Regions from separate parts of the Turicibacter sp. KK003 genome, predicted to be linked through region 1. Evidence: riboswitches for the same ligand, from Rfam matches in the RefSeq annotation. Region 1 holds a riboswitch; the other holds the start of a gene.
What was found. A riboswitch is a leader RNA that binds a small molecule or an ion and turns the genes downstream of it on or off. The one in region 1 is predicted to bind lysine.
Positions count from the first base shown of each region.

Region 1 (12,366 bases):
CAGACCCTTTTAGCAACCCTGGTAAAGTAAGCGGTAATCCAGCCCCCGAAATAATAATATCAACTCCCGCATCAACAGCAGCTTGTACATGTTCCTCGTAGTTTTCCATCGCAACCATCAGATTAATTCCAATCATCTTCCCATTGGTTGCTTCCTTTGCCTTTTTAATATGTTTTTTAACGGCTCTTAGATTTGCTTGTAACGTGTTCGTCTCAAAATCAGGTTCATCATGGCCAATTTGTGCACCTGATAGGACACCTAGCCCACCGCTATTTGAGACAGCCGCCGCTAAATTTGAGCGCGAAATTCCGATTCCCATTCCACCTTGAACGATTGGAAGATCCAATTCGAATTTTCCAATTTTTAATGATTTAAATTCCATTTTATCCACCACCTATAATTATGTAGTATTTAAAACTATATAATAGGTTTAAATACTCTATTTATTAACTATGGTGGAATTATAGCACATCTCTTTTCTAAAAGGAGATTATTTTTTTGAATTTCAAAGTTTTTTTACATTATCTCGTGAAAATAGGAAACATTTATTTCTCTATCTCACCCATTAACTATATGTTTAGCGTCTTTTTTTTTGAACATTAGGCCTTATTTTTAGCAAATACCTCCCTAATCAAAGGAGAAAAAAACTCACCAAAACCGCTTTTTAAGTAGAAGAAATTAAAATTTACACGAATACCGTATAAATAACGTCTTCACAGAAATGTAGCCGCTCGTTCCAACTTATCCCCCCTCTTTCGGCACTATGATTTAAAAACTGTTTATCACCACAATCGAATCTCCACTCAGTATGGCTAGCTTCTATTATTAAAAAGCTGTAATATATAAGTAGACGACGGTTACTACGGAAGATTTCACATCATTAACGATTTAAAAAAGCCTAAAAGGAAGTATTACCTATCACAAGGGTGGAATCCTAATGAAGATATTCATTACTAAATCACTTCATTGATGAACGAAAGAAATGGAGGTCTATTCACATGAAACAATTTCTTCAAAACTACGTGCCCGCTATTAAACAATTGCCCTTGAAAAAAAAATACACAAAAGAGGAATTACTCACACGTGATTTTCTAATTGAAGAAGGAAATGGTGTTCAAATTTATTACGCTCCTCACAATGAATATATCAATCCCCACGCTAAAATTTTTATTGTAGGTATTACACCGGGGTTCGAGCAAATGAACACGGCTATTAGCACAGCCCGCTCCTGTCTCGAAACAGGATGTTCACTTGAGGAAATAAAATATCAATGTAAAGTTCAGGCAAGGTTTAGTGGGGCACTACGTAAAAACCTATTAGACTTACTTCGCCAATTAAAACTAAATGAATTTCTCCACATCGACGATGTGGAGGAACTCTTCACAACTCACGATGAATTACTCCACACCCTGTCCCTCATTCCCTACCCTGTATTTGTAAAAGGAAAAAATTATACCGGGCATCAACCTAAATTATTAAAAACCCCCATTTTACTCAAATATATCGAACACTACTTTGTGGATGAACTATCAAATCTCCATAATGTACTCATTATTCCGTTAGGAAAAGGCGTGGAGGAAGCTTTGTTATACCTAGCAAATCACCAGATGATAAATGAAAAGCAAATCCTCCGGGGGTTTCCCCATCCATCTGGGGCCAATGCCCACCGCTTTAAACAATTAGAAGATAATAAACCTTACATGATGAAGCAGTTAAACGACTATTTTCTAGGAGGTAATAAATGACAATAATAAGAAAAATGGGAGATTCGGATATTGATTCGATAATGGATATTTGGTTTCAAAGTACGGTAGATGCCCATCCCTTTATTGATCTTCACTATTGGGAAAAAAGTTATGAAGTTGTGAAGCGGGAATATCTTCCACAATCAAAAACTTTAGTGTTTGAAGAAGGCGGAGTCATCAAAGGATTTATTAGCCTTATAGAGGAAGCTTTTATTGGTGCACTCTTTATCTTGCCTCGCTATCAACATCAAGGAATTGGCAAAAAACTATTAGAAGCTGTTTTTCGGCACCAATCAGAACTTACCCTAGCTGTCTATGAAGAGAGCAAAAATGCCGTCCTGTTTTATAAAAAAATGGGATTTCAAATCATCGATCGTCAACTGAATGTAGATTCAGGTAAAGCTGAATACATCATGAAAAAAAAGGGTCTTAATGTAGTGAACCCCAAAAGTTGAACTTAATATTATGCAGCTAATTGGCTGGTACGAATTCGGTATTTGACTGGACTCATACCAGCCAATTTTCTTTTAATTCGTTTATGATTATAGTAGTAGATATAGTTTTCAATGGCTTCTTTTAACTCCTCATAGGTTTTAAATGTCTTTCCATAGTACATTTCTTGTTTAAGGATTCCAAAGAAGTTTTCCATCGGTGAATTATCTAGACAATTTCCTTTTCGTGACATACTTTGAAAAATTTTATGTGTTTTTAATGCTTTAACCCATTTTTGATGTTGATACTGCCAACCTTGATCGGAATGAAGGGTTATTCTATATTTTGCTTGTTTGAGAATAGGTAGGACCTGATTCAGAGATTCCATGACAAAATTCAAGTCAGGTTTATGGCTCATTGAATAGGACAAAATTTCACCGGTTGCCATGTCCATGATTGGGCTTAAATATAATTTCTTTCCTTCCTGCGTTTTAAACTCAGTCACATCTGTTGTCAATTTCTGATACGGATAAGGGGTATTAAATCGGCGGTTAATTCGATTCTTAGCCACTGTTCCAACAGTTCCTTTATACGAACGATATTTACGTGATTTATGACTAAACTTAACGCAAATAATTCCACGCTTTTTCATCAGACGATAGACTTTCTTATGGTTAACCCGATGACCTCGATGATGAAGCTCATCTGTGATTCGACGATAACCATAATTCTCATCATTTTCTTTAAAAATGCTTAAAATAAGATTTTCAAGTTCTTGATCTGGATTCTCTTGCGCCATCTTTTTAACCCAATAATGATAGGTTGATTTAGGAAATTTTGTGACCTTTAAAATATCACTTAATTTAAAATTAGCCGTTAATTCTTGGATGATTCTTGTCTCGATTTGATTCTTTGGTTCCATGGCGTAATCCCATGGGCGTGACACTTTTTTAAGTATTCATTCTCAATTCTGAGTAATTTAATTTCTTCTTCTAATTGTTGTTCACGTGTTAAAGTTTTCGGTTGTTTAGATGCTTTTAATTTTGGCATAGGGCTTTGAGACCTTCCTTTCGGTTTAAGTAATGCCTCTACACCGCCTTTTAGAAACGTTGCATTCCAATTCGCAATCGTTCCTATATCTGATATTCCAAAATGAATAGCAGTTTGGCTATATGAAGCACCTGTTGTCTTGATATAGTTTAATACATTTAATTTAAATTCTCCAGTATATACTTGTTTTTCTTTTGGTTGTAATCCGTTTTTTCCTTCTTGTTTATACTGTCTAACCCATGTTTCAATTTGTGATTGACTTGGAATCTGATATTTCTTAGCAAGCGATCGATAACCTAAAGTCCCTTGTAAATATTCATTAACAATCCTTAATTTGAATTCTGGACTATATTTAGCCATAGAAAAAACACCCCTAACGTTAGATTTTTTAGTCTAACATTTGGGGTGCACATCATAATTAGACCCTTTTTAAAATAGTGAAAATCCGGTGGTTGGAATATCATGTACCTCTACATCAACCGTTATAATAGTGGTCGCCCCATTAGAATCTTGTACGCGATAGGTCACTTCATAAATACCTATTTCATTGACATTAACAGTATTATTAATTACTTCGATGTTAGCAGTCAATTCGCCGTCTTCTTCATCCATTGCCGTCACACCTTCTAATGGATTAAAGCTATCTCCCTTGTTAACAATACGATTCTGTGCATTAATAACTGGAGATTGGTTTCCGATAACTGGAGTCGCAACAGTCACAAGTCGGTGCACGGTTTCGATCTGACCCTCACTATCCGTTACGCGGTAAATAATTTCATAATCCCCTGCTGTAAAAACATCAATTTCTCCTTCAACTACAATTTGTTCCGTTAAATCTACCCCCTCAGCATCTTGCGCCGTAACTCCCTCTAATAAATCAAATTCTTTACCATATGGAATCTCAATATCATCTACCCCGTATAAAATAGGCAACCCGCCTAATGTTGTTTGAATATCCATTGTCACCGTACCAGTGAAATCAATTTTCCCCCCATACTTAGGATAGTCAATCGTCGCTTCAAAGGCGTATTCCACCGTTTGATCCTCCGTCACATTTTCTATCATAATCTGATTGGTAGACTCATCATATATTCCGTTTTTAACCGTAATATCCTCGACTCCCCCTTCAACAGTCTTTATTGGATTGTCGATAATCACATCGCTCCCTTTTTTCACCTTTTGAGTAGGAAGGACTATCTGTTGTTTAGTTAAATCCCCATATCGTAATTCATGATATCGGGTTAGACAACTAATATCACTGACTTGATTACCTGAATAATCAAATACATCTAGTTTTTCCAAATGAGCTGTCGGGGAAATATCTTTAATTTGGTTATTATTCACATACAAATAACCTAGGCCATGAATCTTAGTAAGAGATTCTAACGTTCCTAAGTTATTACCATTAAGATTTAAAGAGACTAAATGTTCTAGGCCTTCTAGGGGGGAAATATCTTCAAGTTGATTACCTTGTAAATCTAAAATATTAAGGTTATCCAACTTATGTAATGGGGTGATGTCTGTTAGTTGATTAAACCCTAATTGTAGATGATTAACATTTTCAAAATACTGAATCCCCTCTAGATTTTGAATTCCCTTATTTGAAAGGGGTAAAAATTGTACCTTTTGTGCCTCTGCTACTGAAATCTTATCGTTTTCCTTTTTCCCCATTTCCTCAAGAATCGCAACTTCTAAACGCTCATCTGGAAATTCAATAAACTCACTCGCATAAACATTCAACGAGGAAATAAATAAAAAGCTAATCAGGCTTGTCATTAGAAGAAGTCTCTTTCTCATTTCGATTACTTCCTTTCAAAAATTTGTTATTTTTAATATGTGTCGTTAAAGGACGATTTATGAATTATTTTTAAAACTTCTCTTTTTTACATTTTTATGGAACTAAAAAAGGATGCCTAAAAGGCATCCTTTTAATTCGTATAATGAGACGTTTCTACCGGTAATCCTTTATAACGCAATCTCGCCTCAATAATATCTTTAATAATTGAATAAATAACCGCAAACATCGGCACCCCAATAATCATTCCTATCAATCCAAATAATTTTCCAGCAACTAATATCGCAAATAAAATCCAAAATGCTGAGATTCCAATGGAATCACCTAAAATCTTAGGTCCGATAATATTTCCATCCACCTGCTGAATGACAAGAACAATAATTAAGAACCATAAAGCTTGAATAGGTGAAACAAATAAGATAATGATGGCCGATGGAATAGCTCCAATAAACGGACCAAAGAATGGAATAACATTCGTAATACCAATAATCACCGAAATTAAAACCATATATGGCATTTTAAAAATTGCCAAGATAATCAGGGTGAGGATCCCAATAATCACCGAATCGACAATTTTTCCTCCAATAAACTTTCCAAATGTTAAGTTAGTTCGATTCGCTAAATCAAGAATAATGGTTGTATGTTTTGAATTAAAGAGTGAAGTTACTATCTTTTTACCTAAAGCAAAGAATTTTTCTTTATCCGTTAACAAATAAATAGAGATAATAACTCCTAAAATAATATTCCAAATACTTGAGGCTACCGACATGACCATATTTCCTATTAAAGGAAGAATATTCGTTAACAACTGGATGACCCAGTTAGTAATTTCTACAAATTTTTCATTAATAATGGCCATATATTCTTGATCTATATTTCTTTCATATAGTTCTGTTTCAATAAGACTTGTTAACTCTCTTACATATCGTGGAATATCATTAATTAATCCACTAATACTTTCAATCAATTGAGGAAGAACAAATTGCATAAAGAGGTAAACAATGATGAGTGCTGTCACATAAGAAAACAAAATCCCTAATCCTCGGGAAGGAAAATTTCTTATTTTTTTTATCATCTTTATTTTAAAGACTTTTTCTTCATAAAACTTAAGAATAAAATTTAATAAATAAGCAATAACAAATCCAATAATAAACGGTTGGAAAACGACCAGGATTTGATTTAACTTTCCAGTAAAAACATCTAGTTTAGAAATCACATTATTAAATACGATACTTAAACTAATCACAATTAATGCATAAACAGCAATTGTTGTATACTTCTTATCCCAATTGATTTTCATAGCTCCTCCTTAAAACAAACTTTCCCTAGTATTTTTATGCCACTACCTAACGATATAAAAACAGAGCCGTTTTCTACATTTAATACAACAACCAATATCTAAACTGAAGAGATTAGTTAAGAGAACCTCATCTACAACACAAGGTTTTTTTATGATGTAAAAAACTTATCTAGACTTATATACTTATATATATCATAAAACAAAATAAACTTATATATTTATGGATATTTTTATAATTTTTTTCTACATCTATACGTAGCGCTCATACATTTTGGATGATGGATCTAAAATAGAAAAACTGTGTAAATGATAAACATCCCGGTGATTCCCATTATAAAAAGTTAAATGCACATCATCACGGAGATAAATAGCATTGTATCTCCCCTTTCAATAGCCGTATCTTGAATATCGCTATAAGGAGAATAAAACAATAAAAAAAGCACCCCTAACATTAGATTTTTAGTCTAACATTTGGGGTGCACACCAAAGATGATTTTTATTTTAATTTAACATTTCCTGCTAATACATCATATCCCGTATAAGCAAGAGCCGTTGTTGCTATCACTAAGCGATCATGGGCAAAATCTGTAACAGTTGCATCTACCATCTGTTGAGAATGTCCCGTAATTTCACAATCAGCAATTCCGATATACGGATGAATAGTTGGACAAATATTACTAATATTTCCGATATCTACTGACCCTGTGCTCTTAGACGGCTTTTTAATTTCTTCGATTCCTAATGAACGAATATTCTCATTAAATGTCTCTGAAAGAAGTTCATTTGTTTTTAAATCGTCATATGAAATCTCGTAGTTACTCACCTCTAAAGTGGCTCCCGTCATTAAAGCAGCGCCGTTAGCAATCCCTAATACCTTTTCCTTCACAACGGCTAGGTACTCTTTCGTTGCTGCACGAATATAAAATTGGGCGGTTGCATGTTCCGGTACAATATTTGCTGCCACTCCACCGTTCGTAATAATTCCATGCATTCTTACATCTGGCGTCACATGTTGGCGTAAGGCATCAATCCCATTAAATAATTGAATCACCGCATTTAATGCATTAATTCCCTTTTCTGGTGCGGCGGCCGCATGCGCTGGACGGCCTGTGTAATCAAATTGCAACGCCTCCATTGCTAACGATGTCCCGCTCTCTGTCGTAAATCCCGAAGGGTGCACCATCATTACAGCATCCATTCCATTGAACAATCCGGCCTCTGTCATTGTAACTTTAGCACCATTTGTTTCCTCTGCTGGTGTTCCGAAGACATAGACTTTTCCACCGATTTCATCAATTACCTTACTTAATGCAACACCCGCCCCTGCACTCATTACACCGATCATATTATGTCCACAACCGTGTCCAAGTTCAGGTAGGGCATCATATTCACACAAATAAGCCACTGATAATCCAGGTTTTTTACTATCATAAACCGCCTCAAAGGCTGTGTCTAATCCGGCAACTGGACATTTAATTTCAAATCCATTTTCTCGTAAAAAAGTTGTTAATACATTTACCGCTTCGTGTTCCTGATTTCCAAGTTCAGGATGGTCATGAATATATCGATTCATTTCAACTAAACGATCTTTTAACGACTCACTAATTACTTTTAATTGTTCTTTCATGATAAATCCCCCTTACGACCATCCCATAAGAATAGCAATAGTAATAAAAATAATAGCTAAAGCACCAAAAATTAATTGTAATGGCCAAATCCATTTCATCCATTTAGACCATGGAATTCCCGATACACCAAGACAAGCCATTAAGACAGCACTTGTTGGGAAAATCGCATTTGAGAATCCGTCTCCAAATTGGAAAATTAAAATTGATGTTTGTGGCGTAATACCGACTAATTCACCAAGTGGAGCCATAATTGGCATCGTTAATGCCGCTTGTCCAGAACCTGATGAAATAAAGAAGTTAATAAACATTTGAACAAAGAACATCACATAACCTGCTACTAATGATGGTAATTGACCAATAACGTTCGATAAATTATATAAAATGGTATCAATAATTTGACCGTCTTGGGCAATAATCACAATCGCGCGGGCAAAACCTACAACAACAGCAGCACTAATCATATCTTTTGCACCGTGAATAAATGCTGTAGCCATATCATCAAAACTTAAACGTCCGATGATTCCACAAACAATTCCTGTCGCTAAGAACACCGCAGAAATTTCAGGAATAACAAAACCAAATTTCAAGACCCCTACAATGATAATGCCTAAACAAACTAAGATAGAGGCTAAAATTACTTTATGACGCATCGTAAATTCTAATTGTTCTGACTCCATTGCATCCATATCCTGACGACGAGCTTGATCGATTTCATAAGCTGGACTTAAAGTTGGATTCTTTTTAATACGTCGTCCGTACCACATTAAATATAAGGTTGAAACGATGGTTGTCACTAACCAAATAACTGTACGGAAACCAACACCTGTTCCGGCTGGAACTTGCGCAATGCTTTGAGCAATCCCAACAGAAAATGGATTTAACATTGCCGTAGCAAATCCGACAATACATCCCATATAAGAAAGCGCCATCGCCATGATACTGTCATAACCTAATGCTAAACATAAAGGAATTAACATGGCGATAAATGGAATTGCTTCTTCCGTCATCCCAAAGACAGCTCCACCTAATGAGAAAAGACCCATAATAACAGGAATCATTAATAATTCTTTTCCTTTAAATGATTTAACCGCGTTAGTAATACCCGCGTCAATAGCACGAGTTTTAGTAATAATCGCAATCGAACCACTCACAATAAATAAAAAGGCAATAATTTCAGCTGCCCCCACGATTCCATGGATTGGAGCCTGTAGTAAACTAAATAATCCTTGAGGTGTTGATTCAACATATGAAAATGAATCATTTACAACGACCGTATTTCCTAAATCATTTACGACACGTTCATACGTTCCGGCTGGGATAATCCAAGTTGCAATGGCAACCAAAACTAAAATTGCAGTTACAATCACCAACGTGTGTGGAACTTTAAACTGTTTTTTTTCTTTCACACTTGCACATGTTGTTTTGTTTTCTAAACTGATCATAATACTCCCCCTACTCTTTAAATTTTAAATAGTTCTAGATAAAAAAAGCCTTGAGCTTTTCACTCAAGACTTCTCAAAAAGAATACACGATTCCTATTGGGGATTCTTAAATGATAGCTCTCCACGATGATTAAACCGTGACAATGTTAAATATATTTTATTTAACACCAGCTCTATAATCTTAAAGTATCAATTATAGGCTTCGGCGAAAATTCCTTTCCTATTGCATCAACATCTTCACTCCTCAATAGTACTCTTAATTACCGCACCTCTATCTAAAAACTATTCAAATAAATATGTTCTTATCATACCCTATTCCCTAGTGAAAGACAAGGTCCTTTTCATTAAATTTCCCTGTCCTACTCCTGTTTTTTCAATGAATACGCTCTCTGTTTAATTAAACTAAAAAAAAGAATCAAACAGATCCACTGTTTGATTCTTTTTCCATGATAATATGCTAACAGGATTCCCCTGTGATTTATCATAATAGATTGCTCCCCAACCCTAATTCTCTTTTTTATTTAATTCTTTAAAAAGCCCTGAGAGCCATATCAGGACTTTTTAGATATAACCGTACTAAGTTGGGATGATTTAAATGCGAAATGATAGCGATCCATAAATTATCCACAGATATACATTGAATTGGGTTAACCCTGTTTGACTTAACTCCCTCATCCTAATTTCCACTGTTTCATTACGGTTTCTTACAAAAATTAATTTCTTATCAAGCATTCGTCCTAATCCGTCAATAAGATAGTTAATCTTCGCAATGCTATCCACAACGTATTTAATTACACTGTCATTTTATCTTACTTTTCAACTAAATACAACGTTTTATATCCGTTAAAATGTCAAATTTTCTATTTTTATCGATTAATACGCATAAAAATAGAAAATTATCATTTATTTTATGTTTTATCCCTTCGAAATGTCGAAAAAAGATATTATATGTAGGCGGAATAGCGTTGTGGATAATCTATCCCAAACCTGTGGATAATTGAATCAAACTGTGGAAAAAGGCACAAGATAGACTCACTCTATTTTATGTCTTATCTCATCCATCAAACTATTTTTTTAATGAGATCGAGCGGATGAAGCGGTCGGTATCCATTAAAAAAGCGATTATTATTTTGAATCAAAAAATTTTCGAAAAAAATAACAATCTTTAATTCCCATCATAAACTACATTGAAGGGGGCGATTTAATGAGTACCTTTAATGAGAATAAGTTATGGGTCAATAACCGATTAAACCGTTTATACCAATTACACCCTAGACGGTACACATTGACCCACTCTGATCAGACGGGAGAACTCTTTTTAGTCATTGGATCCGAATTTGCCTATGAACAACTAACAACAAAGCGTGATGAGGTCGTTGGTGAATGGTTAGCTCATCAGTCTGGTCACCCTTACTTTTATATTTACATTCGGCTTGATGGAATTGATGGAACTGCCTCAACAGAAAAAAGAAATGAAATCTTTCTACGCGAACTCCCTTTAGCATTAAAAGCTATTAAAAAGGGGGATGAATCCTTTTTTCAATTCTATCCCCAGTTTCTACAAGCCCCTATTTATGTTTTTTTCCAATCCCAAGATTCCCACCTAAATCGGACGGATTGTTTTGGTTGCTTTAATGACTATTGAATCCTTTTATAAAACCCGGTACATTCGTGAACACGTTTGTACTTTTTCTTTATCTTCTCACTATCCTTTCCAACATACTGACAAAAAGTTTGTACCGGAATTAATCCATCAACTTTGGATGCGATCCCATCACTGCCCTCAATGTAAACATGTAAATAGGTCCCTAATTTTTCAAATTGTTGATGAAGGTACCATTCATGAACCCATAGATCGTCACGGGTCCACGCCTCGAGATAAGTAATCTCACTCTTAACTAATCTATTTTGTGCTTCTAATAACAAAGCCTGCCCTACCCCTTGCCTACGATAATCCGGGTGCACGGCCAAATGCGTAATCATCCCCCCTAACGTCTGATCCGCCGTGCAAAGAGTCATCGGTTTCTCTTCACACTCGATATCTAAAAGACCAATGACTTTATCATCCTCTATCGCAACGAGTTCAATAGCCGGGTTTCTATAGGTTTCCTTTTGATTAAGGACAATATCATAGTAGGCTGTATCTAGAAAAGATAACACCCGACAATGTAACCACCCACGCTCATCCTCCTGTTGATAAGTGCGAATTTCCATTTCATCATCTCCCCAACCTTTTTATTTTTATTATATACATCCGTCCTAATGACCATGCCATTTTTATCTACATTGAATCATTCAAAGTTTCATTTATTAATTTATCTTAGCATATCCTTTACTGTACAAGAATGAGTTCTTTAAATCCTTTCATGGGGAAGTGATAACATGGGATGGTTTAACGGAAGAACGGCTGCTATTTGTATTATTCTATTCATCGTCTTTGCCTTGTTATACACTGATTTCTTTGATGAAATTAAACGGTAAGACGATAATAAAGGGTACCTTCGTCTTCGGTTTCATGTATGAACTATACGACTGGTACCTTTTCTTATGACCCAAATTATGACTCAAACAGGAAGTCAGAGAATACATCTTGCGCAAAAGATTTATTCCTAATTGCTCAAAAGGAGAAAATAAACTAAAAGATACGTCCTACCGTACTCGTCTAAACTGTCTCCGACTAAAGAAATCGCCTATTCGTTTTATTCAACAAGTAACTTTTCCCACGTGATGCGATTAAATTTTTTTCCTGATAAAACATGATTCGCATTTACGGCCCCTGATTCAAAATAAATTTCTAACGGTTTCAGATGATGAGATTACCTACGTTAAACGCCACTCACATGATAGGCAATAAAAAAACAGATGGAGTCATCCACCTGTTTTTTTATTGCCTATGAATGTCAACTGACAACGCTCCATTTAAACTTACACCAATGGTCGGTCATATAATCCCCACTCTAAATGTACATAACGA
Region 1 is NZ_CP142738.1:2,256,290-2,268,655, forward strand. Features, by position in the region: gene VXM77_RS10950 (nitronate monooxygenase family protein) at 1-382, opposite strand, end outside; gene VXM77_RS10955 (hypothetical protein) at 999-1,745, shown strand; gene VXM77_RS10960 (N-acetyltransferase) at 1,742-2,200, shown strand; gene VXM77_RS10965 (IS3 family transposase) at 2,209-3,099, opposite strand; gene VXM77_RS10970 (helix-turn-helix domain-containing protein) at 3,054-3,587, opposite strand; gene VXM77_RS10975 (immunoglobulin-like domain-containing protein) at 3,657-5,024, opposite strand; gene VXM77_RS10980 (AI-2E family transporter) at 5,156-6,322, opposite strand; gene VXM77_RS10985 (M20 family metallopeptidase) at 6,819-7,949, opposite strand; gene VXM77_RS10990 (YfcC family protein) at 7,962-9,392, opposite strand; lysine riboswitch at 9,499-9,674, opposite strand; gene VXM77_RS10995 (staygreen family protein) at 10,597-11,037, shown strand; gene VXM77_RS11000 (GNAT family N-acetyltransferase) at 11,031-11,606, opposite strand; gene VXM77_RS11005 (GNAT family N-acetyltransferase) at 12,318-12,366, opposite strand, start outside.

Region 2 (12,366 bases), 870 kb from region 1:
AGCTTCGCCCCATAATAGGGGTGAGTAGAGATGACTCCCCCCAAGTTAATAGTCGTCCGGCTATACTTTAAATGATGGTTTAAAGTTCTCTATTTCAAAGATAAGTCATTTATAATTATCCTTTTCTGATAATTATAAATATTTTTTCTCCAATTCTCTCAACCTCTCTTTAATATAAAAAGGAACCGACTTGCAGTTTCCCCCCTGCGATCGGTTCCTTTTTGATTTATTTTGAATTTTCTTCTCCTGATTTTCTGTTTCGTTTCGCATAGAAGATAACCGCGATTAAGCAAACGGCCATGACTCCGTAGGCGATGAGTAAGCTTTGGCTCAATCCAAATACTAAATACCCGATGGCAGCAATCGTTGCTGATAGTAGGGCGTAAGGAAGTTGAGAGTTAAAGTGTGCGCCGAGGTCACATCCCGCTCCTGTTGCAGAAAGCAATGTCGTATCTGAAATGGGTGAGGCGTGATCTCCGAAGATTGCTCCTGATAAGACAGCGGCCATAATCGGAATCATTAGGTCCATGTCTAGGGCAGCAGCGACTGAACCCGCAATTGGAAGTAAGATACCGAATGATCCCCAAGAGGTTCCCGTCGCAAATGCCATGAAACTAGCGACCATAAACATGACCATTGGAATGAGTCCTGGTGCAATATTAGCCTGTGTAATGAGTGAAGCAAGATATCCACCCGCATCAAGTGTACCAACGAGGTCACAAATTGCCCAAGCTAATAATAAGATGACGATGGCTCCAACCATTGATTTCATCCCTAGGAAAAATGCTTTTGTATATTGAGCGAATGAAATTTCGCGTGCCATGATGTGGCGGTAAGTCAGTGCCATTGAAACAACGAGTCCAGCTAATCCTCCGATGCGGAGTGAAGTCGCTAAACTAATGTTTTCTAGGATGGCAAAGAAGAGATTGAAGTCTGATTCTGAGTTGATTGCTCCTGTGTATCCCGTATACGCCATGGTACAAACGGTCACGATAATTAAAGTTAAGATTGGGGCGATTAAATCCCATACGGATCCTTTTGATGATTGAGCATCCATTTCTTGAGCGGTCGCCTCAGCATGAGTGAGTGAGGCGTCTTGCTGATTGAGGGCACTTTCTTCATAGGTTTTCATTAATCCAATATTGAAGTTATATTTAATGACGATGAAGACCATGATGACCGTTACAAGAACATAGAAGTGGTAAGGGATTGTTGTTAAAAAGGCAGAAAACGTATTATAAGTCGCTCCTGTGCTTGCAAAAATAACCGCCATCGATCCCATGATTCCTGTTGACCAGCTTGAAATAGGTGAAATGACACAAACAGGTGCTGAGGTTGAATCGACGATATAAGATAATCGTGCCCGTGAGACACGTTGTTCTTTTGCTAATGGTTTAGAGACATTTCCAACAACAAGGGCGTTAAAGTAATCATCGACAAAGATAATAATTCCTAAGAGGGCTGCCGTATATTGAACACCCTCACGTGATTTAACACGTTTAATAATGGCATTGGTGAAGGCTGAGGCTCCCCCGGATAAAACAATATAAGCGGTGATGACCCCAAGGGCAAGTAAGAAGAAAATAATGGACATGTTCCAGTCATTTAAGAATCCGAAGAGTCCATTTTCTTCAACGATGAGTCCGCTAAATGACCTCATTAAGATTTCTAATGTTTGAAGCGGGTTAAAGTTGGCCAAAATAAAGGCGGCTGATAGTGCCCCGACCCCAAGTGATAAAACAACACGACGCGTTAAGATGACAAGGGCAATGGTCAGTAACGCGGGAATTAAAGAATAGATTGTTCCAGTCATATAAAATCCTCTCCCTTTGTTTAATTTGAATAAGTAACTGTCCTTTTGATAAAAAAAAGAGTCATGTCGAGTTAAACTCTAACATGACTCTTCAGGCCTACGAGAAGTAGACGTCAGATGACAGGTATCATTTAACTCTCCGATCATTAGTCCTCCACTACTTTCGTAGTGACAGTGTTAAGCCTATTTAACGTAACACCAGCACAAGTTTGATTGACACAAACAAGACTTCGGCATGGACACCTTTTGGAATTTGTCATGGACGTCACTCTCGAAATTCCTACTCATTGGCCATGCGCCTCTAACTCATCAAAGAGAACAAGCAACGTATTCAATTAAGCCTATTGTAGCACCTTTTAAAAGATAGTCAAGTATTACTATTTAATTTTTTTTAGGGAAGAGAAAGGGTTGTCGTAAAATGTAGAGATTTCAGTGTAAAATGTGAGCGAATGTGGTAAGATTAAAAGATAAATGAAAAAATACAGTTGGAGGTTTAAATAAATGAAGATGTCTCCTTTAAAGGTTGGTCAAGAATTTTTAGTTACCATTAAACGTATCGGTATTAACGGTGAAGGAATCGGCTATTATAAAAAGCAAGCCGTGTTTATTCCAGGAACACTAGTAGGCGAAGAGGTTGTCGCGACGTGTACACGCGTGGCAAATGGTTATGCAGAGGCTGAAGTTGTTCGTATTAAGCGTAAATCAAAGCATCGCGTTCAACCGGCGTGCGAAGTTTATGGGCAATGTGGTGGATGTCAATTACAACATATGTCTTATCAAGAGCAATTACGTATTAAACGTGATGCTGTGTCTCAGGCCATTGAGCGCTATACAAGTTTAGATTCAGATGAGTGTGATATTCGTCCGACGATGGGAATGAATGACCCTTATAATTATCGTAATCGCGCGCAAATGCCGGTCGGTTATGATGAAGATGGAATTATGGTCGGATTTTATAGTATGAACTCACGCGAGTTAGTAAATGTGACGGATTGTGATGTTCAGTATGAGGAAATTAATAAGGTTATTAATCATGCGGTTGATTTATTAGATGATTATAAGGTATTTGCGTATGCACCGAAGACGCGTAAAGGAACGGCGCGCTATATTGTGGTTCGCCGCGGGTTTAAAACGGGTGAGGTTCAGGTGACGTTCGTGTTTGCGAATAATGATTTTAAAAAGATGTATTCGTTGGCGAAAGATTTAATGAAATACTGCCCTGATGTTAAATCAGTGTATGTGAGCATTAATGGAGAAGATACGCACGAGATTTTAGGAAAAGAGTTGCAACATGTAGCGGGTGAGAAATTTATTTCAGATGAGTTAGGACGATTTAAATTTAATTTATCACCACGTGCCTTTTATCAGTTAAACCCAGAACAAACGGTTAAATTATACAATCAAGTGAAGTATGCGGCGGCTTTAAAGGGAACAGAGAAAGTCGTTGATGCTTATTGTGGGGTTGGAACGATTGGTCAATGGGTTGCGGATAAAGCAAGCGAGGTTCGCGGGGTTGATATTACGCGTCAAGCGATTAATGATGCGAAGGAAAATGCGAAGTTAAACGGATTAACTAATACGTATTACGCAGTTGGAAAGGCTGAGCAAATTGTTCCAAAGTGGGCGAATGACGGATTCAAACCGGATGTTGTGATTGTGGATCCTCCACGTACAGGATTAGGGGAAGAATTAATTGAAATGTTAAAACGCGTTCAACCGCAAACGATTGTCTATGTGTCATGTAATCCTTCAACGATGGCGAAAAATTTAAAAGAATTAACGAAAAAGTATCGCGTTGATTACATTCAACCGATTGATATGTTCCCTCAAACGTCTCACGTGGAATGTGTCGTACGTCTTGTTCGTAAAAACAAACCATTAAAACGAAAATAAGAGGATGTTGGTTGCCTACGTTAGCTTCGGCTCGTAGGCAATTTTTTATGGTGCCGTTTGATGAGGGAGTATTTAAACGATGGGAGGAGAAGAAGCTTGAGGCCTTAACGCTACAACGGTATACTTAGTTTAAATGAATTAAATGTGATGGAGGGATTATGTTGTTGATAAGAAAACAGACGACGAAGGATGATGAAATCATCCATACAGTGATTAAAGCGGCGTTTGAGCAGGCAGAACACACGGATGGGAATGAACATGAGCTCGTCAAGGCATTAAAGAAGGGAGAGGCGTTTATTAAAGATTTATCTCTCGTTGCCGAGATAGATGGGAAAATTGTAGGTTATATTTTGTTTACCGAGGCTAAGGTGGGACGCGAAACGGTGTTAGCACTAGCCCCGTTAGCGGTGCTTCCTGATTATCAAAGGTCGGGCATTGGGCTTGCCTTAATCAACGAGGGACATAACAGGGCGCGTGAATTAGGTTATGATTATTCGGTTGTCTTAGGCAGTGAAACTTACTACCCAAAGGCCGGTTATTTACCAGCAGCTACCTTTGGAATTAAGCCACCTTTTGAGGTGCCAAGCGAGAATTTTATGGCGTATCCACTAAAAGAAGAGGTACCGAAGGTGTGTGGAACGATCAAGTATGCCAAAGAATTTGGAATTGAGTAATTCAACTTCTTTTGGCCGAGCGATGGATTAAATGAAAGACTGTTAAAGAGTCGGCTCCGGCTCTTTTTCATTTTTTAGCCTAAAAATTTGAGCGAGACTTAGAGATTTGGAATAAGATAGGTGTTTTTTTTACATATTAAACATAGTTGAGATTAAAGGGAGGGAATGACAGATAGGTAGATTTGTGTAAAGGAAGGATAATGGAATCGGATGATAAAATAATGAAATAAGATGCAATTCTTGTGTCCAAGAGGTTAATTTTGTATAATCATCCTATAAGTTAGCTTATGCTAACCATTTGATGCGAGATGGTTAAATTTAAAGGAGGACGAGTCAAACATGAAAAAAGCATTTTTATCTTTTATGAGTTTTTTTGTTTTAGTTGGATTACTTGTTGGATGTTCTAAGTCACCAAAGGAACCGGATCAACAAGAGACGGTTGAAATGGTAACAGTCACAGATGTGAAGGGTGACGTTGAAATTCCAAAGGACCCAAAACGTATTGTTGATATTAGTGGAGCTAGTGATATTTTATCGTTAATCGGATATGAGGTTATCGGGACAGCTAATAGTGATGGATATGATTACACAATCTTACCTACCTATTTAGAAGAGACGTTAGCTGATGCTCAAATTTTAGGATATAGTATGTTAGCGGAGATGGATGTTGAGGCGATTATGGCGCTTAATCCGGATTTAATTATTATTTCTACGGTGCAAGAGAAGATGTATGATCAGTTATCAAAAATCGCGCCTGTTGTGATGGTTGAGATGAAACAAGTGGATTGGAAAGAGGATTTCTTACATGTGGCAGGGGTATTTGGAAAAGAGGCCGAGGCACAAGCTTGGATTGATAATTATTTAGCGAAAGCAAAAGAAGTCGGTGAACAAATTAAAGCGACTTATGGAGCGGATAGTACGTATCTTTCATTTTTAGCGAGTGCGGGAAGTTTATTCATTTTTGATCAAGCGGGACTTGGATCGATTTTATATAATGATATGGGATTATTAAAACCAGTCGGAATGCCAGAGCAAGAAGATATTAGTTTACCAGTTGTTTCTTTAGATGGATTAGCATCTATTGAGGCAGATTATATTTTTGCAGTGGGAACAGATGAGGATTTAAAAACGTTAGAAGAGAGCAGCATTTGGAAAGGAACAAAGGCAGTAAAAGAAGGGAATGTTGTGATTTTACCGGCAAGTCCATATTTTAATCAAGGTTATAGCCCAATTGGACGTTTAGCATTTGTTGATGAAGTACAAAGTTTATTAGCGGGTATGCATGAATAAGAAAGTAACCCTTTTAGTTACGTTATGCAGTTTATTCGCAATAATCGGGCTAATTGTTGCGATTTGTGCGGGTGCGAAAAGTATCCCGTTGCAGACAGTGATCGATAGTATTTTTCATTATGAAGATATTTTAGATATGCAGTTAGTTAGAGATGTTCGGATACCAAGAGCTATTTGTACCGCCTTTATAGGCGGTCTTCTTGGTATTACGGGTGCAATGATGCAAGGGGTGACAAGGAATCCTGTTGCGGAACCGTCACTTATGGGGATTACTCAAGGGGCGACATTCGCCATCGCTTTGATGGGGGCAAGTTCAGGGTTATTAGGTCTTTTTGGTTATATGTTTGCGGCATTTATCGGAGCGTTAGTGAGTGGAACCCTCGTTTTACTTTTTAGTATGAAGAGTGCGCGTCATATGAATATGTCAAAGCTATTACTTGCAGGAACTGCCTTGAGTACTTTTTTTATTTCCATGGCAACTGTTATTGCCCTATTAACGAATAAATCTCAGAATCTAGCGTTTTGGTTAGCGGGTGGATTCCGCGCGACGACATGGGCGAGCGTCCAACTCGTGTTAATCGTGGGTGTGTTGACGACGATTCTCGCTTTGTTTTTGGCACCTAAAATTAATGTCGTTAATTTAGGAGAAGAGGTTTGTATTGGATTAGGGGAAAATCCTAATCGAATTCGCATGCAAACGTTACTCTTAATTATTCCGATGTGTGCAGTTTGTGTGGCAGTCGCCGGAAATATCGCATTTGTTGGACTGATTGTTCCTCATATTATTCGACGATGGGTGGGACAAGATTATCGGGTGATTATGCCTCTTTCTTTCCTATTTGGATCAACGCTTGTTATTTGGGCGGACGTTTTAGCACGGTTAGTTAATCAGCCTTACGAAACACCGATTGGTTTATTTACTTCATTAGTCGGAGTTCCTTTATTTATTTGGATGGTGAGAAAGGAGGGCGCTTAGTGAATAAACGATTGATTGTCATCAGTTTAAGTTTAAGTCTTCTGTTAGTGGCCATTTTTTTAGTCGCTATTAGTCTTGGAAGTTATCAGATGTCTGTTTACGAGGTGATAGCGACGCTCATGGGGAATGGATCGAAGCTTCAAAACGCCACTATTTTTGATATTCGCCTCCCACGTCTTTGTGTCGCCCTTGTGGTCGCTGTTTGTTTAGCCACATCGGGTTGTGTGTTACAAAGTGTCACAAGAAATGAGTTAGCTGAACCGGGGATGATTGGGATTAATGCAGGTGCCGCCCTTGCGGTTGTGTTGCTTATCTCTTCGGGACAACGGACGTATTATAGTGAGATTGGAAATCTTTCACTCTTTATCATGCCAATCGTCGCAATCATCGGGAGCTTTGTGAGTGGGGTTCTCATTTATCGGTTAAGTTATAAAAAAGGAATTGTACCGACTCGATTAATTTTAACGGGGATTGGAGTAAATGTTGGAATTAATGCCTTTATTTCTCTTTATCAGTTAAAGATGTCACAGGGCGATTATAACCAAGTGTTGACGTGGACGAGTGGGAGCCTTTGGGGAAGTAGTTGGAAATTCTTCTTTTTAATTTTACCGCCTGCTCTTTTATTTTTAGGACTCACCCTGTATAAATCAAAGATTTTAGATGTTTTGGACTTAGGCGATGAAATTTCAACAGGGCTTGGAGTTAAGGTTGAGGCGGAACGTAAACGTTTATTCTTTTTTGCGATTGTGTTATCTGCGTTAGCAACAGCTGTTGCAGGTAATATTGCCTTTTTAGGGTTGTTGGGGCCCCAACTGGCAAAACGATTAGTCGGTCCAGTTCATCGAAGACAGTTGCCGATTGCCTGGTTGGTGAGTGGTGTTATTATTTTAATAGCGGATTCGATTTCAAGAAATATGTTTTCGCCGATTGAGATTCCAGTCGGAATTACCATTTCAATTGTTGGTGTTCCTTATTTTATCTATTTAATGTTAAAAGAATAGTGTTGTGGGAGGTGTTAGAATGGAAGCTATTAAAGTTTCACAGTTAGACGTAGCCTATGATGATAAATACATTATTAAAAATATGAATCTTGAAATTCCTAAGGGAAAGATAACGATGATTATTGGATCGAATGGGTGTGGAAAGTCGACCTTATTAAAATCGATTGCACGTATTATTACGCCGAAAAAAGGGGATATTTTATTAAATGGTGTCGCGTTAAAAGAGCAGGCTCCAAAGGAAATTGCGAAAAAAATGGCCGTCTTGCCACAAAGTCCATCGGTTCCATCAGGACTTTTGGTGGAGGAATTAGTGTCGTATGGTCGCTTTCCTTATCAAAGTGCGATGGGTGGTTTAAAGCAAAAAGATATTGAACTCATCAATTGGGCGATGGAAGTGACCGGCATTTCTGATTTCGCGAATCGTCCGGTCGATCGTTTATCGGGTGGACAGCGTCAGCGCGCATGGATTGCGATGGCATTAGCACAAGATACGGAAATTTTAGTCTTAGATGAACCGACGACGTATTTAGATATGGCGCATCAGCTTGAAATTTTATTATTACTAAAGAAATTAAATCAGGAAGCTAATCGGACGATTGTCATGGTTTTACACGAACTAAATAATGCCACAAAATTCGCTGATTATTTGGTTGGGGTAAAAGAAGGAGAAGTGGTTTTCGCAGGACATCCATTAGAAGTAGTGACAACGGATCATTTGAGAACGTTGTATGGGATTGAGGCAACGCTACAATTAGATGAAAGTAAGCAATATCCTATTTGTGTAGATTTTAATATCGCGCGATAGAAGTTATTCATTAGGAGACATCATGGGAAAAACGTTATATGAGAAAAATTTTAATATTTTAGTTTTAGGGCAAGTTATTTCGTTGTTTGGAAGTTCGATTCAACGATTTGCTTTGTCTTTGTATTTGCTGGATTTAACGGGATCGGCCGGGATTTTTTCAGCTATTTTGGCCCTTTCAATGGTTCCTGTTGTCTTGATTTCACCGATTGCGGGAATGTTAGCTGACCGGGGGAATAAAAAACGGTTAATGATAGGGCTTGATAGTTTAAGTGCTTTATTATTGCTTGTTTATGTATGGATTGTTTTTAACGGCCAAGACCATGTTTTAGTGATTGCAACAGTCATGGTTTTGTTGTCAACGATTTCTACGATTTATCAACCGGTTGTTAATACGTGTGTTCCACTGATTGTCAGCCGAGACCATTTAGTAAGAGCCAATGCCATTATTCAGCAAGTCGCTTCGTTAAGCCAATTTTTAGGTCCTATTTTGGCAGGTCTTTTATACGGCTTTTTTGGGATTACGGGTGTTGTCATCATTAATTTAGTTAGCTTTTTATTCTCTGCGCTCTTAGAGTTATTTTTGGAAATTCCGCATCAACGCCGGGAGGGACAACAATCATTTAAAGCGGCGTTTATGACCGATATGAAGGAAAGTTATCATTATTTGAGACATGAGAATTTAATTGTCTGTCGCATGCTCTTATTTTCTGGATTTTATAACTTATTTTTAGTTCCGGTCTTTAGTGTGGCAACCCCTTACTTGATTAAGGTGACGTTTGCTTTATCGTCTGAGGTTTATGGATGGGCTGAAGGGATGATTGCTCTTGGAATGATTGTCGGAGGATTCATCATTACTTATAGGCCAAACCATTTTCATATTAAACGAGTTTATCAACTTCTATATTTGACCTCTGTTTCGATGATGCTAATGGGTGGAGTTGTTTACCTTTTTCATTTCGGCTTTATTGATGCAGCGACAAGTGTTGTGCTTTTCACAGTTTGTGGAATGATTATTATGGGGGTGCTTGGAATTGCCAACGTGCTAAGCGCGGCTTATTTATATCAGGCTGTTGATGGAGCAATCCTCGGAAAAATTTTAGCCTTTGGTTCGGCGTTTGCGACGTTGTGTATTCCACTTGGACAAATATTATTTGGTGGTCTTTTAGAGGTTTTATCTCAAAAACTTTATTTGTTAATCCTTATGGCCGCGTTCTTTGTTTTTTTAGTGACCTTACTGGTCAGATGGAATGTTCGATTAATTAAAGAAGATGAAAAATCCCAGTCTATTTAAATGGACTGGGATTTATTGTTTATTTTTGTATTGGAGAGGCGTACAGTTAAAGGCTTTTTTAAAGGTTTTAATAAAGTTACTCGGATAAGGGTAGCCGACGTGCTTGGCGATATCAGCAATACTCATCTCCGTGGTGCAAAGAAGGTTGGTTGCAATGGAGAGGCGATGAGTCGTAATAAATTCTCCAATGGTCATGTGGTAATAGTGTTGAAACCCGGCCTTTAATTTTTGGGGATGAAGCATAACAAGTTCGCTTAGTTTTTCAATCGTAGGAGGGGTGGCAAAGTTTTCAATCAGTAAATCATGTGCTCGTTGGATACTCTTTATATCGGTAACTGTTAATTTAAGATAGCGATTCCCGACTTTTACTTTCCCATAATCAATTTGATGGGTAAACGTATTTTCAGGGGAATGTTCAATATTTGTGAAAATAAGCGAAATACATTCGAGAATGGAACTTTCTAGTCTTAGAGGATCAAGTTTGTTTTTTTGCGAAAGGGTCTGCATGTGTTGAATCACGTTCATCACCTCCAGCGGCAGGTAATGATACGTGTAGTTTTCAATAAAAGAGTCGAAGCTAATGGTTGTTTGTAATAGGGGAGCGATGACTTCATTAAAATAAGCTTCGTAAATCGTAATTTCAGCGCCATGAAAATGTTGCCCTTGTTGCCATGTTTGTGTCCCAATTAAGTTTTTTTCGACGACGAAGAAAGAGGACGGTGTGAAGGAGGAGACCGGTTTATTTTCTAATTGAAATTGGGTCGTTCCTTTATAGACGGTTCCAAATCTCATCAGGCGTTGGGGGTTATTAAAGTGAATGGAAAAGGCGTGGGGAATCGTATAATCCGCGATAGCGAAATAATAGTATCCAGGACGTTCATAAATGAAAAGATGTCCTTGGTCTTTCGTGTTTGGATGGTGATAGAGTGAACAGTAACGTTCATTTTTTTTTATAAAATTCAGTTGTTGTAGGAGTGTATGACGGAATTGTTCCGCATTTTGTACGTTAAAATTCATGTTATATCCTCGTATTCGTTCTTCAATTTGTTGGATTTATTATATAATGTTAAGAAACAAAAATCGAGTTTTAATGACATTTTTTTGTTGGAGCAAGCGACGAATTCTTTCGTTTCATCAACGAAATAGTAGCCTTTAAAGATTAGAAAAGGAATTTAGGTTAAAAGTTTGAAATACAAAATAAATATTGTTATAATAGAGGAAAGTACTTTTTTGTGAGGTGAAGTTATGAAAAAGAAAAATGTCATTATTGGATCTGGGATTGCGGCAACGGCAGCGGCGACCGTTGTAGGTGCGGCGACTTGGATTATTGGTGGGATGGTTTATGATGGAACGGTCGGTAAAAAGCCATCCGTAAAGGCGGAAGATATGCCAACTTTTTATGCCGAGCGTGAGGATAAGGTTTTAGACACGCTTAATCGTTATCAGCATGAGACGGTTTTTGTCAAAAGTGAAGTCAATGATTATGACGTAGAAACGCTTCATATCAAATCTAATCAGGAGACATCTGACGCGATGATTGTTGTTCATGGAATTGGGAGTAACTATCATGAAGTGTTGAACGTCGCGTTCAACTATTTAGAAAATGGCTATAATGTGGTCGTTTATCATCAACGAAATACCGGATTAACGGGTGGTGATAATTATACGTTTGGATTATATGAGCGTTTTGACTTAGAGGCGGTTGCGGATTACACGCGCTCACTGTATCAAGATGGGACCATCGGCGTTCATGGATTTTCAATGGGGGCTGCCACGTCAACGATGCAAACTGAATTAAATGAAGAGAGCAAAAATGTTGATTTTTATATTTTAGATGCCCCTTACCATACGATGGAAAGTGCCGTTGAGCTTGGAATTATTGCCGAGGATATTCCGCTTTTACCTGTTGGCTTTGCGAAATGGGCCGGAAATGTCGTGTTAAAGGCAAAAGAAGATTTAACGTATGACGATATCCAACCTGTGAATGCTGTAAAAAATATTACGGTTCCTGTTCTATTGATCCATGGGATGGAAGATAAAGTGACGCCCCCAGAAAGTAGTCAATATATTTACGATGCTATTCCGCATGAGAATAAAGAGTTGTGGTATATTGAAGGACTCGGACACTGTGAGGCAGATAGTAAGATGGAGTCAGAATACTTCCAACATATCTATCAATTTATTGATACTCATGTAAAAAATACGAATGAATAAAAAAAGGCGTTGCGCCTTTTTTTATTTTTTTAAAAATGATTTGAATAAAGTTTGATTTTTTTTCTATAACATAAGGGTGACCGTTACAGAAGGCGAACTAGAATGAAGATGTCTGCGTCAGTTGAGACTATTTTTCGATGCTAGCTAGTTGAACGGCGTGATGACAACGGTCAAGATGGGAGGAAGTTTTAAATAAATGGGTTGAATCTATTTGAGGAACATCCGTGATTTAAAGCCGGAAAAAATTTAAGAAGTAAAACGTCGATGTCAATGAAGGTCTGATGGATAAAACGGAAGGTCATCGAGCGACGTTGTTGAGTGAAAGGTAGAAAACGTTCTATTTCTATCTCATTGAAATTGAGCAAAGGGATGGAGCACCACCGTAGATGACGATTATTTATGTTTTAGG
Region 2 is NZ_CP142738.1:620,374-632,739, forward strand. Features, by position in the region: gene VXM77_RS02955 (Na+/H+ antiporter NhaC family protein) at 227-1,813, opposite strand; lysine riboswitch at 1,953-2,125, opposite strand; gene rlmD (23S rRNA (uracil(1939)-C(5))-methyltransferase RlmD) at 2,315-3,706, shown strand; gene VXM77_RS02965 (N-acetyltransferase) at 3,868-4,380, shown strand; gene VXM77_RS02970 (ABC transporter substrate-binding protein) at 4,720-5,670, shown strand; gene VXM77_RS02975 (iron ABC transporter permease) at 5,663-6,646, shown strand; gene VXM77_RS02980 (iron ABC transporter permease) at 6,646-7,647, shown strand; gene VXM77_RS02985 (ABC transporter ATP-binding protein) at 7,667-8,452, shown strand; gene VXM77_RS02990 (MFS transporter) at 8,475-9,743, shown strand; gene VXM77_RS02995 (AraC family transcriptional regulator) at 9,756-10,760, opposite strand; gene VXM77_RS03000 (alpha/beta fold hydrolase) at 10,989-11,957, shown strand.
Region 2: it holds a riboswitch for lysine, as region 1 does, so the genes downstream of both, VXM77_RS02955 (Na+/H+ antiporter NhaC family protein) here and VXM77_RS10990 (YfcC family protein) in region 1, are expected to answer to the same signal.